4 regions of the Virgibacillus siamensis genome follow, and region 2 is predicted to be linked to each of the others. Evidence: riboswitches for the same ligand, from Rfam matches in the RefSeq annotation. Region 2 holds a riboswitch; each other region holds the start of a gene.
What was found. Region 2 has a riboswitch for S-adenosylmethionine ahead of B1K71_RS01950 (YezD family protein). Riboswitches for the same ligand answer to the same signal wherever they lie in the genome.

Region 1: another riboswitch for S-adenosylmethionine. It lies ahead of B1K71_RS07490 (Na+/H+ antiporter NhaC family protein); the one in region 2 lies ahead of B1K71_RS01950 (YezD family protein).
Region 3: another riboswitch for S-adenosylmethionine. It lies ahead of metK (methionine adenosyltransferase); the one in region 2 lies ahead of B1K71_RS01950 (YezD family protein).
Region 4: another riboswitch for S-adenosylmethionine. It lies ahead of B1K71_RS13340 (methionine ABC transporter ATP-binding protein); the one in region 2 lies ahead of B1K71_RS01950 (YezD family protein).

What each region holds. Positions count from the first base shown of each region.
Region 1 covers NZ_FUIH01000007.1:772,126-776,076, reverse strand. Annotated here, with positions in the region: gene B1K71_RS07505 (hypothetical protein) at 1-115, opposite strand, end outside; gene B1K71_RS07500 (GNAT family N-acetyltransferase) at 180-929, opposite strand; gene B1K71_RS07495 (DUF3267 domain-containing protein) at 1,119-1,736, opposite strand; SAM riboswitch class I at 1,819-1,932, shown strand; gene B1K71_RS07490 (Na+/H+ antiporter NhaC family protein) at 2,071-3,411, shown strand; gene B1K71_RS07485 (aminopeptidase) at 3,714-3,951, shown strand, end outside.
Region 2 covers NZ_FUIH01000006.1:204,524-208,474, reverse strand. Annotated here, with positions in the region: gene B1K71_RS01960 (assimilatory sulfite reductase (NADPH) flavoprotein subunit) at 1-1,026, opposite strand, end outside; gene B1K71_RS01955 (phosphoadenylyl-sulfate reductase) at 1,320-2,054, opposite strand; gene B1K71_RS01950 (YezD family protein) at 2,167-2,340, opposite strand; SAM riboswitch class I at 2,546-2,647, opposite strand; gene B1K71_RS01945 (oxygen-dependent tRNA uridine(34) hydroxylase TrhO) at 2,865-3,839, shown strand; gene B1K71_RS01940 (TRAP transporter permease) at 3,876-3,951, opposite strand, start outside.
Region 3 covers NZ_FUIH01000007.1:1,798,796-1,802,746, forward strand. Annotated here, with positions in the region: gene asnB (asparagine synthase (glutamine-hydrolyzing)) at 1-535, opposite strand, end outside; gene metK (methionine adenosyltransferase) at 957-2,156, opposite strand; SAM riboswitch class I at 2,289-2,396, opposite strand; gene pckA (phosphoenolpyruvate carboxykinase (ATP)) at 2,603-3,951, shown strand, end outside.
Region 4 covers NZ_FUIH01000007.1:1,888,888-1,892,838, reverse strand. Annotated here, with positions in the region: gene B1K71_RS13360 (arsenate reductase family protein) at 1-168, shown strand, start outside; gene gcvH (glycine cleavage system protein GcvH) at 232-615, shown strand; gene B1K71_RS13350 (toprim domain-containing protein) at 849-1,202, shown strand; gene B1K71_RS13345 (thioredoxin family protein) at 1,213-1,530, shown strand; SAM riboswitch class I at 1,591-1,702, shown strand; gene B1K71_RS13340 (methionine ABC transporter ATP-binding protein) at 1,792-2,823, shown strand; gene B1K71_RS13335 (methionine ABC transporter permease) at 2,813-3,481, shown strand; gene B1K71_RS13330 (MetQ/NlpA family ABC transporter substrate-binding protein) at 3,497-3,951, shown strand, end outside.

The sequences.
Region 1 (3,951 bases), on a different contig from region 2:
CCTGATGAGTACCAATCATAGGGTTATATAATGACGTCAAAACCAAGCCTGATACAATTTGAAACAAACCATACAACACGATAAAGTTTACGATAAACACGAAATACTTTTTCAAACCTTTCACCTCTTATTATTGATACGAATTACAGCAGCAAACGTTTCAAGGGATGTAATCTATGCTAGTAATCCAAATAATGTCGCATCCAAACATTTGGCTCAATATAAACACCTTTATCAGCCGCAATATCGACATTCAACGGTACTAAGCCATCTTTTATGACATATCTTCCTGAAGCGGGCAGTTTCAAACCTGTCCAATCTTCCCATTTTTTAACAGAAGCAGGAATAACCATCGACCTTTCCGCCACTTTAATAATCGAAGCGCCGGATTTATAATGCGTCCTAATCCAGGGATCAAACGGTGTAGCATCTTCCCTCAACCAAGTAATGTATTCATCCATAGGTATTAGCGGATACTTGGATTTTGAGGATGGCCTGACAGGGGCGACCATTTTATCCAGATTATGTTCAACAGCCAAAGCCTTCATTTCCCTGACCATCAATCCACTCAGCCCCTTCCCCCTGAAATCCGGGTGAATGACAATCGCCAGAGCTGAAAGCGAATTTGGGGATTTATGATATTTGTAATCTGTCATTCCTTTCTCAAAAACACCATCCCAACCGGACGGCAGAGTCGCATCACTACCATCCCAATCAAATGGAATAGCATTACCGCACGCCACAGGGTGTGATTCTTTATTGAACAAAAGATATTGAAATTCGGGAAAGCAGGAAAATAATTTTCTCCAATACGTTACACCAACGGGATCCTGGCTCATATACTTTACCCAGCCCAATCCATGTAATTTATCGAATTCATCTACTAATTCCGGACGTGCTTTAACTGTGTTTACCGTATAATTATCCATACTTTATTTTCCTCCTGAATTTCACATATATAAACCAGTACAGCCGCGTTACTTGGCCTTTGAAGAGTAACACGGCTTTCTAAAAATTCATCTAACATAAAGCATAACATCCACAGAAAAAATAACCACCCCGGCATTAATCTGAACTATCAATTTCAATTTTTTCTTTTATCGGGCTTTAAATCACAGTTAATTACTTCGTTTCCAATAAGTTTTTGTCCCGTTATTTGTTATGATGGCTTTCCTTGGAATGTTGATTAATATGAACATGAGATTCAGGATATCAACTGACGATGCCATAGCGTTAACGAATATCAGAAGCTTCATGGATGGTGTTAGTGCTCCAATTATTCCCAGCACCATTGGTAATAGCATGGAAATAATAATAAAAGGAGCAACAGTAATAATGATGTACCTCGATTTTGTAATCACTTCTTCCGTTGCTACATACCCGCCAAATAGTGTGAGTCCAATCGTCGTGTTTTCGGATCTGAGAAAGTTTGGTATGAAAATCAAATGGAGTAATTCATGGATGAAGACCAATAAGAATATTAAGAGTATAATTCCCAGGTTAACGGTAATTGTTAATGAATCCTGCTGCGTTGTCATACCAAATTCATTTAATGTAATACCGGAAAAAAGATTTATCATCCAAAGGGCTGCAATTCCATTCAGTATCATAAACGGAATTGATAAAAGAATAGCCACTGTCAAACTTTGGGGTACTTTCATTTCCTTCCAGCCATTTTGAATCAGTTCCACATGTACAGCTTCATTCATCTTCGGCAATTTATTCCGTACCTTCATGACACTCCCCCCATTTTCAACATATTACGATTGACACATTTCATGAATTGTACTAAACTGACTATCATCCAATTAAATACACCACTTATCCAGAGTGGCTGAGGGATCTGGCCCTGTGAAGCCCGGCAACCTGCGCAAATAACTGCAAGGTGCCAATTCCAGCAAACCGCTATATATGCGTTTTGGAAGATAAGATATTCTATAATCTCCTTCCAAGACGGAAGGTTTTTTGTTTTTGTACAGGTTTTATTGCACAGTCCAGATGTTGAATCGACATGATAGCAATAACCCCAGAATTCCTAACACACTTACATTCATCAAGGGGGAGATTGGAATGAACACAACAAAAATTAATAAAGGAAATCCTTTTGCGTTACTGCCTTTTATCATTTTTTTACTGTTATTTATCGGATCCGGTCTTATAAATGGCGACTTTTATAAACTGCCCGTACTTGTTGCAGTATTCATTGCCGTTTTATTCGCACTGTTTATGAACCGGAAAATGGCGTTTAAAGATAAACTTGACCACCTGACAAAAGGTGCAGGTCATCCCAACATTATGCTGATGGTCATAATTTACCTGCTTGCCGGTGCATTTGCTGCTGTCGCTGAGGGTGTTGGAGCAGTTGAATCAACCGTTAATCTCGGTTTAACTTTCTTACCGGAAAACCTGTTAATTGTCGGGTTGTTTATAATCGGCTGCTTTATATCCATTTCAATGGGGACATCCGTCGGCACGGTCGTTGCGCTTGCCCCAATCGGTGCCGGACTTGCTGATCAGACCGGTATGAGTACTGCCTTGATTATGGGTGCAATTATCAGTGGTGCCATGTTCGGTGATAACTTGTCGATGATTTCCGATACGACCATTGCGGCGGTTCGAACACAGGCTGTTAAAATGAGTGATAAATTTAAGGTGAACGTTTATATCGCACTTCCCGCTGCAATTGTAACAGCTGTAATTTTCGGAGTAATGACACTTGATGCAAGCGGCGGGGTCAGCGGAAATCACCCATATGACCTGATAAAAGTATTGCCATATCTTGCCGTACTTGTATTTGCGATTGCCGGTGTCAATGTCATCTATGTCTTAATCGGCGGTACCATTTTCGCCGGAATCATTGGACTGTTTTACGGTAAATTCGACGGCATGGGATTCCTGAACTTGCTTGGCGACGGCATGGCCGGCATGCAGGAACTATCCCTGTTATCGATTTTACTAGGAGGTTTAGTCGAACTAATCCGTGTAAACGGCGGAATTGACTTCATGCTTCATGCTATCAGCAATCGAATTAAAACACGAAAAGGTGCCGAAGCAGGAATTGCCGGACTTGTCAGCGCCTTTGATGTATCAACAGCCAACAACACAATCTCTATTATCAGTGTTGGTCCGCTAGTCAAACAGATTTCAGAACGGTTCGGTGTCGACCCGCGACGATCAGCTAGTGTTCTGGATATTTTTGCAAGTGCATTTCAGGGGATTTTACCGTATGGTGCACAATTGCTCGCGGTTGCCGGTGTTGCATCCATCTCCCCTGTTTCCATCATGCCATACTGCATCTATCCGGTATTGCTCGGAATAGCCGGTGTAATTGCAATTGTTGCTGGTTACCCGCGATTTTCCACCGGCGTCAAAACAGACACAGGCAAAAATCAAAATACAAAAGAAGCATAAATTGACGGGCCAAGCTAGTATGCTTGGTCCTTTAGTTTTTGATGACAGCTGTATACACAGTTACGATTTTTTCCTGTTAAGGTTTCAAGAAACTTTATTTGGGCTATATTTTTCAAAACTGCACCTCTTTCTCCCGAAGATTCGCTTCAATACAACAAATCAGGCTTAATTACCTGGTCCTTTTACATTTCATCGGAATTCAGCCTTAAGTTGGAGATAAAATCAGCCTCCATGGTATTTGGTAAAGACATCAAATAGGCTATTGTTATACTATAAATACAAATACTGGGAGGTTTTATATTGTGAAAGAGGAAAATTTAAGGAAAGCGGCAAAACTATTAATCAACCATTCATTGGGGCTTAAGAAAGAAGAAAAGGTACTTATCGCGGCTTACGCTGGTGCGAAAGATCTTGCCATTACCCTGGTGGAAGAGGCATATCGTGTGGGGGCTTATCCATATGTGGAACTAAATGACAACGAAGTAATGAAGGCACTGATCGAAAATGCAACTGTTGAACAAATAAGTACCATGAACGACT
Region 2 (3,951 bases):
TAATGGCTTCGTTAATACCGTTATTTCAAAATTGGATAGCAGAGCCTCACGCAATGCAAGAACTTCACCCTGTTTATTAATCGGAACACTTTCTTCCGGGTCCCAATTCAACTCACCAATCAATTCTTCAACAAGATTCGGATCATTTTTAGGTGCGATTCCTAAACTATCACCGGGTTCAAAGCTTAAATTCGATCCTTCGAGTGAAAGTTCAATGTGGCGCGTTTCTTTATTCGAACCACAACCATTCAAGTTTAAATTTTCCAGGACTTCGGCATGATATGGATTTGTTCTTGAATAATTAGGTTGTTCCGCTGTCAGTGTTTCAGCTGTTGTCTGACCCATCCGGGCAGAAGCATTGACGGTATTAACTCCCTGAGTTTCACGCAATACTCCTAACACACCTTCAAACCATTTTGCTGCATTTTCATCGTAATCTAAATCGCAATCAACCCGTGGGTGGATTCTTTCTCCACCCAATTCCTCCAAACGGTTGTCAAAATCTTTACCAGCTTGACAGAAAAACTCATAGGACTCATCACCCAGTGAAAGTACTGAAAACCTTACACCTTTCAGTTTGGGGGCTTTTCTACTGTGCAGGAATTCATAGAATGAGAGAGCATTATCAGGCGGATCCCCTTCCCCGTGGGTCGCTGACACAATGAATAAATCCTGAACTTTCTTTAACTCTTTCGGTTTAAAATCATCCATCGCAGCAATTGTTACGTTTAAATCCAGTTTTTCCAATTTCTGCACGAATTCCTCTGCCAATGTTTGCCCATTTCCAGTCTCTGATCCAAATAGTATTGTTACATCCCTTGAAACAGCCTTAACAACATTTTGGGGAGAGCTACCGGAGGCATTCTGTACAGCAGGATCAACTGCTATTGTCGGGCCTGCAGGTTGTGGTACAGCTAAGTATCCGCTCAACCAAGTTCTTTGTGCCTCCGTCAATGTCGGCAGCAGAATGTTAAGACTATCTGCCTGTTCCTGATTAAAAGGACTATTTGTTACTAATAACTCCAAAGATATCCACCTCACATTGGAAAATTTTTTTATAGTACAAGCTCTATGAACTGTTGTTTTGAAAACTTATATGATTCATCAAACCTTTCCTGACATACAATAACCTCCTCTTGCCATTTTTAGTTCCCCGATATCACTGTTGATCCGGAAACGCAAAGTGGATTAATTAACCCTAAATTGATAAAATTACTTGGGTTAATGGTATTTTTTATACCCCCAATGCTGACTGGAGGGAATTCAGAAGCAAGTCAAAAGGCATACGCTTAAAAAAATTATTAGTTGACTGCTCATATTTAATTTGAATTCGATCCTGCAGTATGCATTCCACACTCTGTTTTATTAAAACCAGTCCATCTGCCTGCACGAGGATCCTCGGAATCTGTGACTGAATGTGTACATGGGATACAGCCAATACTCGGATACCCCTGATTGTGCAACTCATTGTACGGTATTTCATTTTCCTGTATATACGCCCAGACATCTTCCCATGTCCAGTGAATTAACGGACAAACTTTAATTGACTTAAATCGGTCGTCCTTATTAACAAAATCTGTTTTACTGCGAAAAAGAGATTGCTCCCTTCGAAGGCCTGAAATCCATGCTGGTTTCCCTGTTAATGCTTCTTCAAGTGGTTTAATTTTTCGGATGAAACAACATTGATTAGGATCACGCTCCCAAAGGGCAGAACCATATTTTTCAGCTTGCTTATCCAACGTTAATTCAGGCTTTTTCATTCGGATATGAAGCTCCGGATATTTATTTCTTATTTTGTCAATAAGATCATAAGTTTCTTGAAAGTGAATCTCCGTATCCAGAAAAATTATCTCCGCTTCTGGTTTCACCTTGGAAATTAAATCAATTAAAACAACTCCCTCCGCACCAAAACTACATGCATAAACTATAGAATCCCCATATGAATCATAAGCCCACTGTAAAATCCTTGAGGCACCTTTTGTATCATCTGAAGGGCTTAAGTCTTTAAATGGGTCACCAGTAAAATCGCGGTATGTGACCGTTTGCGTTGTCATCTTCTCCCTCCTGACAGACAGTGATTTTTCATTACCTACTAAAAAAACACCACAATTAAACAGTTTTTAAACCGAATAAAAGGATGCCTTTAGTTGTCTAATGGGCAATATATTATCTTTTTTGTTTGCGGTGCTTTCCTGTTAATGAAAAACGTTGCTTCTCTGTTGTGTCTATTTGTGTAACTTCTCCATCATGTACAGTAATTACAATTGAACCATACCGTAACTTCTTTAACGTCTCGGTAATTTGTTGAATGATTGACTCAACTTCCCTTTCTTCATTCACGAAAACCACCCCTGTATTTGTAGAATTTCCTACAGAGAAACGGAATCATCATGACTTATAAATCGTCTTTATACAATAAATGGCGCCTTTCTTGCATGACAATTTCCCTGTTTCAAGCTGTCACACATTGTCAATCCAGTTTAAGGGTTGGAAAATAAAAAAATCCCTTCAAGATTAAGAAGAGATAGAATTAAAAACTTCATTCTTCTTATCTTTCAAGCATTTCGCTTGTAGGATTTGGCACAGTACTGCACAGCCTGTTGCCGAGGTTTCGATGGGCCCATCCCTCCACCTCTCTGGATAAGATAAATTGTGATTAACTTGTTGCCAAACATTTTACGATGCGAAAACTGAAAAGTCAACAGATTTTATAAAAAATTCAAAGTTGGGTCAAATTAACTATAATGAATTACAATTGGCTAAAACACGCAAAACATGATAAAATATTTTCTTGCAAGATTGTAAATAAATATCGACTGCCATACATTGATATCTTGCAAATATGAATGACAGGTGGTAACAAAATGACACACAACAATGAATATCAGGTTTTACTGTACTACAAGTATGCCTTTATCGAAGATCCGGCTGAATATGCCAGTGAGCATCTGCAATTCTGCAATGATCTTGAACTGAAGGGACGAATTCTTGTAGCACATGAAGGAATCAATGGCACTGTTTCCGGTACAGTAGAACAGACCAATAAATATATGGAAAGCATGCACAATGATCCGCGTTTTGCGGACATGGTGTTTAAGATTGATCCACATGATGGTCATGCATTTAAAAAAATGCACGTGCGACCACGTAATGAATTAGTTTCCCTTCGTCTGGAAAATGATATCAATCCAAATCAAACGACAGGGCAGTATTATGAACCAAAGGAATTCTTTGAGGCAATGCAGGATGAAAATACTGTCGTCCTTGATGCACGCAACGATTACGAATATGATCTTGGGCATTTTCGCGGTGCGATTCGTCCGGATATTGAGGCATTCCGGGATCTGCCTGAATGGGTGGAGAAAAACAAGGACCTTGTTGAAGGCAAACGCATTCTAACGTATTGTACCGGCGGAATCCGCTGTGAAAAATTTTCCGGATGGCTGCTTAAAGAAGGCTTTGAAGATGTCGGTCAATTGCATGGCGGAATCGTCACATATGGTAAAGACCCGGAAGTGCAAGGCGAGCTATGGGATGGACAATGCTATGTGTTTGACGAGCGGATATCCGTACCAATCAACAAAAAAGAACACGTTATCGTCGGTGAAGATTACTTTGACGGACAACCGTGCGAACGTTACGTCAACTGCGCAAACCCTGAATGCAACAGACAAATGATCTGCTCCGAGGAAAATGAGCATAAATACTTGCGGGGCTGCTCTCATGAGTGCAGGATCAGTCCGCGGAACATGTATGTGAAGGAACACGAACTTTCCGAAGAGGAAATCCAGCGCAGATTGAAAGTGATTGAAAAAGAAAAAGTGAAACAGGAAGCATAAAGGTAATGGGCAGGCGATATATCGCCTGCCCATTTTTTAGGAAGTTTGCTCTTTTAACTTGTCTGGCTTTCCTTTCGTGAACTGAATGACAGTAATCACTGCAAACAACGCC
Region 3 (3,951 bases), on a different contig from region 2:
TATAATCCACTTCTTCGTCTTCCATCATTAATGTAATGCTTTTCTTCTCAGAGGCAAAAATTGTTCCTTGATTGGATTCTTTGTAAAACAATGGTTTTATACCAAATGGATCCCTTGCACCGTATAATGTTTCCTTCTCCTTGTCCCAGATAATTATGGAAAACATCCCTCGCAAGTACTGAAATGCATCCTCTTTATGTTTGGAAAATAAAGCTGCAATTACTTCCGTATCGGATTCGGTCGCAAATGTGTATCCTTCTTTAAGCAAATCCTCTCGTAATTCAACATAATTATAAATTTCCCCATTAAAAATAAGCCAGATTTTGTCATCATCATAACTCAATGGCTGCTGGCCGGACTCAATGTCAATAATACTTAGTCGTCTGAATCCGAAAGATACATAGTCGTCATGATAATACCCTTCATCATCCGGACCTCTATGTGTAATAATATTGTTTTGATTTTCAAATTCATTTAATTGATTTGCATTCATTTCAACTGGTTTGTTTCGCAGTATTCCTATAAAACCGCACATCTTTTTTGCCTCGCTTTCATTCATGTTGAACCCTTAAGATTATACCATAAATGTAGAATCTTTACGAAAGGACTTATATTATGCCCGAACAGGATAATCACGTTTGTCACAACCCACAGAATCCATTTTTCAGACAAAATTCAGGGCTGGGACAAAAGTGTGTTATCCAAAGAAAAAAACGAACAACCAATTAGAAAATGGAGCGTCTAGCCGCTCCGGAAATATACTTCGCTTTCCGCGGGCAGCTGTTGAGCCTCCTCGTGCTTACGCACTGCGGGGTCTCATCTAGGCTTTACTTCCCGCAGGAGTCTCCGTATATTTCCTACGCTAATTCTCTAATTGTTCGTCTTTTTAATAACACGTTTTGTAATGTCCCAGCCACGTTTTGTCTAAAAAGAAGTGCATTTAGCACCTCTCTCTATTATTCATTTATAATAGCTTGCAGTTCCTCGATCTTGTCTGTCTTTTCCCATGGAAATAATATATCTGTTCTGCCGAAGTGTCCGTATGCGGCTGTTTTTTTATAGATTGGACGCTGCAAATCCAACATCCGGATGATTCCAGCCGGCCGCAGATCAAAAATCTTTCTAGTTGCTTTTTCCATTTCAGATTCAGCAACAGTACCGGTTCCAAATGTGTTAATGGAGATTGAAACCGGCTCTGCTACACCAATCGCATATGCCAGCTGCACTTCACACGTTTTCGCCAGTCCTGCAGCAACGATATTTTTGGCCACATAACGGGCTGCATATGCAGCAGAGCGATCAACTTTGGTTGAATCCTTACCACTGAAAGCACCACCACCGTGTCTTGCATATCCACCATACGTATCCACAATGATTTTGCGCCCGGTTAAGCCGGCATCCCCCTGTGGACCACCGATCACAAACCGGCCCGTTGGATTGATAAAGAATTTTGTTGATTCATCAAGCAGATTCGCTGGAACAATCGGACGTATAACATGTTCAATTAAATCTTTTTCAATTTGTTCGGTCGAAATGTCCTGATGATGCTGCGTGGAAATAACAATCGTATTGACTTTAACCGGTTGATTATTTTCATCATATTCTACCGTAACCTGTGTTTTACCATCAGGTCGCAAATAATCCAATATATGATCTTTCCGGACATCTGCCAGCCGCTTTGACAATTTATGCGCAAGTGAAATCGGCAATGGCATTAATTCCTCTGTTTCATCACAGGCAAAACCAAACATCAAACCTTGGTCCCCTGCACCAATAGAAGCAATTTCTTCATCGGTTTTATTCCCTTGTCTTGTCTCATATGCCGTATCAACCCCGCCGGCAATATCAGCTGACTGTTCATCGATAGCAGTCAGTACAGCACATGTTTCAGCATCAAATCCGAATTTTGCCCGCGTATACCCAATATCTTTGATAGTCTGGCGCACAATTGCAGGAATATCTACATATGTAGTAGTAGAAATTTCCCCGGATACCAATACTAATCCTGTAGTAACAGTTGTTTCGCATGCGACCCTTGCATTAGGATCATTTTTTAATATTTCATCCAAAATGGCATCTGATATTTGATCACAAATCTTGTCCGGATGACCTTCTGTAACCGATTCAGATGTAAACAAACGACGATTTGCAGTCATATGACTAAATCCTCCCCTAAAATAGATGGTACGGAAATCTGTCTATTCAGTGTATGATTATGTTTTAATAAGGTTAGAAAAAATAAAAAAACCTTTCCCGTAATCATGAGGAAAGGAATGTGCAGCCTTTCGCTCTTATTGTCCAAGGATAAATCCTTGCTTCAGGTTAGCACCTTTTCACATAACGTGACGGTTGCTGGGCTTCATGGGGTCTGTCCCTCCACCGACTCTGAATAAGAGAGTTTCCGCTCGAAATTCAGCTTAACGGAATAGCGCCGTCATGTCAACTCTTAACGTGTGTACACATTTGACAATAAAATTTCATATAATTATTCGTATAATTAGTATGGACTAATCTTGTGAATGTGTTATACTAAATAAACAGATTTACACGATGAATCAAATGCATGTCAATTAAAAATCCATCAAAAAGGTAGGTATCACATATGAACGCGGTGGAACAATCAAAACTTATCAAAGAATTGCTTTCTCATCACAACTTGCAAAATAATCTCTCCGTGCCACAGCTCGTTGAGAAAATATTATCACGCGGTGAGGGAACATTGTCCGCCACAGGTGCTATTCGCGCTACTACCGGTAAATATACCGGACGCTCCCCTAAAGACAAGTTTATCGTACGGGATGAAACAACACAGGATGTTATTGACTGGGGATTGGTCAACCAAGAAATTGACGAAGCTTCCTTTGATAACCTGTACGAAAAAGTGATTGCATATTTAAAAAAGAAAGATGAGCTATACCATTTTAAAGGCTATGCCGGTGCCGATAAAAATTATCGTCTCCCCATTCAGGTTTTTAATGAATATGCATGGCATAACTTATTTTCCAGACAATTGTTTATTGAACCGACAGAGGAAGAAGTAGAATCGCATCAATCAGAATTCACTATCGTATCTGCTCCTACATACAAGGCAGATCCGAAAGTGGACGGAACAAATTCCGAAACATTTATACTTGTTTCATTCAAAAAGCGCACCATTTTGATCGGGGGCACGGAATACGCCGGGGAAATCAAGAAATCCATCTTTTCCGTGATGAATTTCCTTCTCCCGCAACGTGATATTTTATCAATGCACTGCTCAGCAAACGTTGGCCAGGAAGGCGATGTTGCACTGTTTTTCGGCCTGTCCGGAACCGGTAAAACAACCCTTTCCGCCGACCCGTACCGTCGTCTGATTGGTGATGACGAACACGGGTGGAGTACCAATGGTGTTTTCAATATTGAAGGTGGATGTTATGCAAAATGCATTAACCTTTCCAAGGAAAAGGAACCGCAAATATACGAAGCTATCCGATTCGGTTCTGTTTTGGAAAATGTAATTCTGGATGAAGGCTCACGAAATCCTGATTATGATGATACATCTTTAACGGAAAACACTCGGGCTGCCTACACACTTGAAAACATCGATAACATTGTTACACCAAGCGTTGCCGGTCATCCGAATACAATCATTTTCCTAACGGCGGATGCTTCAGGAACCCTTCCGCCAATCAGCAAACTGACTAAAGAACAGGCAATGTATCATTTTCTGAGCGGCTATACAAGTAAACTTGCCGGTACCGAACGTGGCGTAACCGAACCACAGGCAACTTTTTCGGCCTGTTTCGGTTCACCATTTCTTCCGCTTGAGCCGTCAACATATGCTGAAATGCTAGGTGAAAAAATCGATCAATATAATACAAATGTTTTTCTTGTGAATACCGGTTGGACCGGTGGATCGTATGGAACCGGTAAACGGATGAAGCTCTCCTACACCCGGGCAATGGTTCATTC
Region 4 (3,951 bases), on a different contig from region 2:
AAGTATCGGGAACAAAACATAAAAGAAAAAATTAAAGATGCCGATACTGGAGAAATGGCGGAACTGCTTACATCAGATGGCATGCTGATCAAGCGGCCGATCGTTACAGATGGTGAAAACGTAACGGTTGGGTTCAAAGAAGAAGTTTTTGAAGACACTTGGAAATAGTACTGGAAAAAGTGTCGAAGAGTTAGTATAGTAAAATTGCAATATAATATGGGAGGAATTTCAATGAGTTTACCAAAAGATTTGTTATATTCCGAGGAACACGAATGGATCAAAAAAGAAGATGGCAAAGTACGAATTGGGATTACCGATTTCGCACAATCTGAACTTGGCGACATTGTATTTGTCGAGCTTCCGGAAACCGGTGATGAAATTGAGGTTGATGAACCATTTGGCAGTGTCGAATCAGTTAAAACAGTTTCAGAATTGTACGCACCAATCAGCGGCAAAGTCGTTGAAATAAATGAGGAACTGGAAGACAGTCCCGAATTTGTGAACGAATCTCCATATGAAAAGGCGTGGATGGTTGTTGTTGAACCTTCCGATGAATCAGAAATTGATAAATTGCTGTCAGCAGAAAAATACGAAGAAATTGTTGACGAAGATTAATGAATGGAGCGGGCAATTTTGCCTGCTTTTCTTTTTTTGGAGTATTGCTCAAGCAACTAAACGTACAATTTGGAGCATAAGGGTTACAAAATGGAATATGCTTTTTGTAAGAGTTCTTTTTAGCAGGAAGCCATATTTCTATGAAATCATGCATCAAGCATAAAATAACTGTACACCCTGGCTGCTGTGTTATAATTTTAAAGAATCTGTTTTCAACTGGGAGCGATTTGGTGATGACGGATGATCCGGGAAAAATCATTATTGTCGAAGGTTTGACAGACAAAAAACAAATTAAAAAGGTCATTACGGAAGACCTCGAAATCATATGTACGAACGGCACACTTGGTGTGGAAAAGTTTGACGAACTTTTGGAAACGTACAATCTCGATAACCGTGATGTGTATATTTTAGTTGATGAAGACAGTTCAGGAGTGAAACTGCGGCGGCAATTGACCAGGGAACTGCCCCATGCCGAGCATATGTACGTTAGCGGTGAATACCGTGAAGTTGCGGCGACCCCTGAACACGATATAGCAGTGGAGTTGGCCGGAAAGGGAATCAGGGTCAATCCGATTTTTTTACTATAGGGTGATCATTTTGCAGGAAGCAACAGAGGAAGTATTACAACAGGATCGTTTGTTACTGTATATCTACACACCATTTTGCGGTACATGCAGTTTGGCAAAATCAATGCTGAATAAAATTGAATCGGTCCATGGTGAAGATATATTTTATGACATGAATGCATCCTTGAATCCTGACTTCATGCAGGAAAATAAAGTGGAAAGTGTTCCATGCCTGTTGATAAAGGAAAACAATGAAGTGAAGGAAAAAGTATATGCATTCCGTTCCATACCAAATATTTATCGTTATCTAATGGAATATAAACCGGAGTTGTTCGCAAAAAATGATTGACATGCCGGCAAATGGATGCTAATATCTTGATTATACTTTTTAAAAATTTAATACGTTTTTCTCTTATCCTGAGCGGTGGAGGGGCTGGCCCTGTGAAACCGCGGCAACCTCAAATGAAGTTTATTTGAAAAGGTGCCAATTCCTGCAAAGCAACAGCTTTGACAGATAAGAGAACGTGAAGATAGCAGCTTACGTCTTTCCGTTCTCTTACGGAAGGGCGTTTTTAATTTGTGACATCGTAATGTCTGAAGGAGGATTTTGTTGATTTCAATCGAGGGTTTAAGCAAAGTATTTACATCTAATAAGAATAACATTACAGCTGTTGATGATTTAACCCTATCCATCAACGAAGGTGAAATATTCGGTGTAATCGGGTACAGCGGGGCAGGGAAAAGTACATTTGTACGGCTTCTGAACCGGCTGGAAGAACCTTCAGACGGAAGAATTGTTATAAATCAGCAGGAAATTACAGCTTTGAATACGAAGCGTTTACGGCTTGCACGACAGGAAATCGGGATGATATTTCAGCACTTCAACCTGCTTTGGTCGCGTTCGGTAAAAGATAATATTGCCTTCCCGCTTGAAATTGCCGGAGTTCCAAAACGTGAACGGGAGGAACGTGTACAGGAATTAATAAAATTGGTTGGGTTGTCCGGGAGGGAAAATGCCTTTCCATCACAGTTAAGTGGCGGTCAGAAACAGCGTGTCGGTATCGCCAGAGCACTCGCAAACAGACCGAAAGTGCTGCTTTGTGATGAAGCAACATCAGCACTTGATCCTGAAACAACAAATGCGATTTTGGATCTTCTGGTTGACATTAATAAAAAACTGGATCTGACTGTTATTTTGATTACCCATGAGATGCATGTCATCCGAAAGATATGCAATCGGGTTGCTGTCATGGAAGAAGGAAAAATTGTGGAGCAAGGTGAGATGATGGATGTCTTCCTGAGGCCGCAGCAGCAGGTTACGAAAAAGTTCGTGGAACAGGTGATGGGTACCAGTGACGAGAATGAAGTATATGCCAGTCTGGTTGAAACGTACCAAAGCGGTAAAATCATCCGCCTGCATTTCCTTGGTGAAACAGCCAATCAGGCAGTGGTGAGCAGTGTCGCCAAGAAGTTTGCCATTGATATCAATATTTTACAGGGAAAAATCACGCAGACACAGCGTGGGGCATATGGAACCCTATTCGTTCAAATAGATGGTCAGCCATCTGAAATAGACAAGGCGGTCGACTATATTAAGAATGAAACCTCTGTGGAAGTGGAGGTGGTCCGTGATGTTGACTGAGTTATTTCCGAATATAGACACCCAGGAGTTGTGGGTTGCCACGTATGAGACTTTTTATATGACGATACTTGCCTTGGTTGGCACGTTGATTCTGGGGATTGCACTCGGATTGATGCTTTTTCTGACCGGAAAAGGTGGTATTTGGCAAAATAAATTTTTAAATATGATTGCTGCAGCGGTTGTGAATGTGTTCCGGGCAATTCCATTCATTATTCTGATTTTGCTGCTGTTCCCATTTACAGATTTTTTAATAGGTACAATCCGTGGACCAAACGCAGCTTTACCCGCCCTGATTATTGGCTCAGCGCCATTTTATGGAAGGCTTGTTGAAATTGCCTTGAAGGAAGTGGATAAAGGGGTAATTGAAGCAGCCAAATCAATGGGAGCTAAAACATGGACTGTTATTTTCCGGGTTCTGCTGCCGGAATCGATGCCGGCACTTGTATCCGGTCTGACTGTTACAGCGATTGCGCTCATTGGCTACACAGCTATGGCGGGTGTTATCGGTGCAGGCGGACTTGGGAACTATGCTTATTTCTTTGGTTTCCAGCGCCGGGAATTTGATGTTGTGCTAATTTGTACCATTCTAATTGTTATTATTGTATTTATTTTTCAGTTCATTGGAGACTTTATTTCCAGTAAATTAGATAAACGATAAAAGGAGAGAATTCAGATGAAAAAGGTATTGGCATTCGTATCTGTATTATTTATTTTAGTACTTGCAGCATGTGGCGGGGATGAATCCAGCGCGAAGGATAATGTTATTAAAGTCGGTGCATCAAGCACACCTCACGCAAAAATTTTAGAAAAAGCAAAGCCAATTTTGAAGGATAAAGGTATTACGCTTAAAATTGAAGAATATCAGGATTATGTACTTCCGAATGAAGACTTGTCCAGCGGTGAAATTGATGCGAACTATTTCCAGCATATCCCGTATTTGAAAAAACAAAAAGCAGAAATTGGTTATGATTTTACACATTTAGGCGGTATTCATATCGAGCCAATGGGAATTTATTCAAAATCATTTGATAGTATTAAGGAAGTACCTGAGGGAACTGAAGTGCTTATGAGCCGCTCAGTTGCGGATCATGGCCGTGTATTGTCACTTTTGGAAAAAGCAGGTTTAAT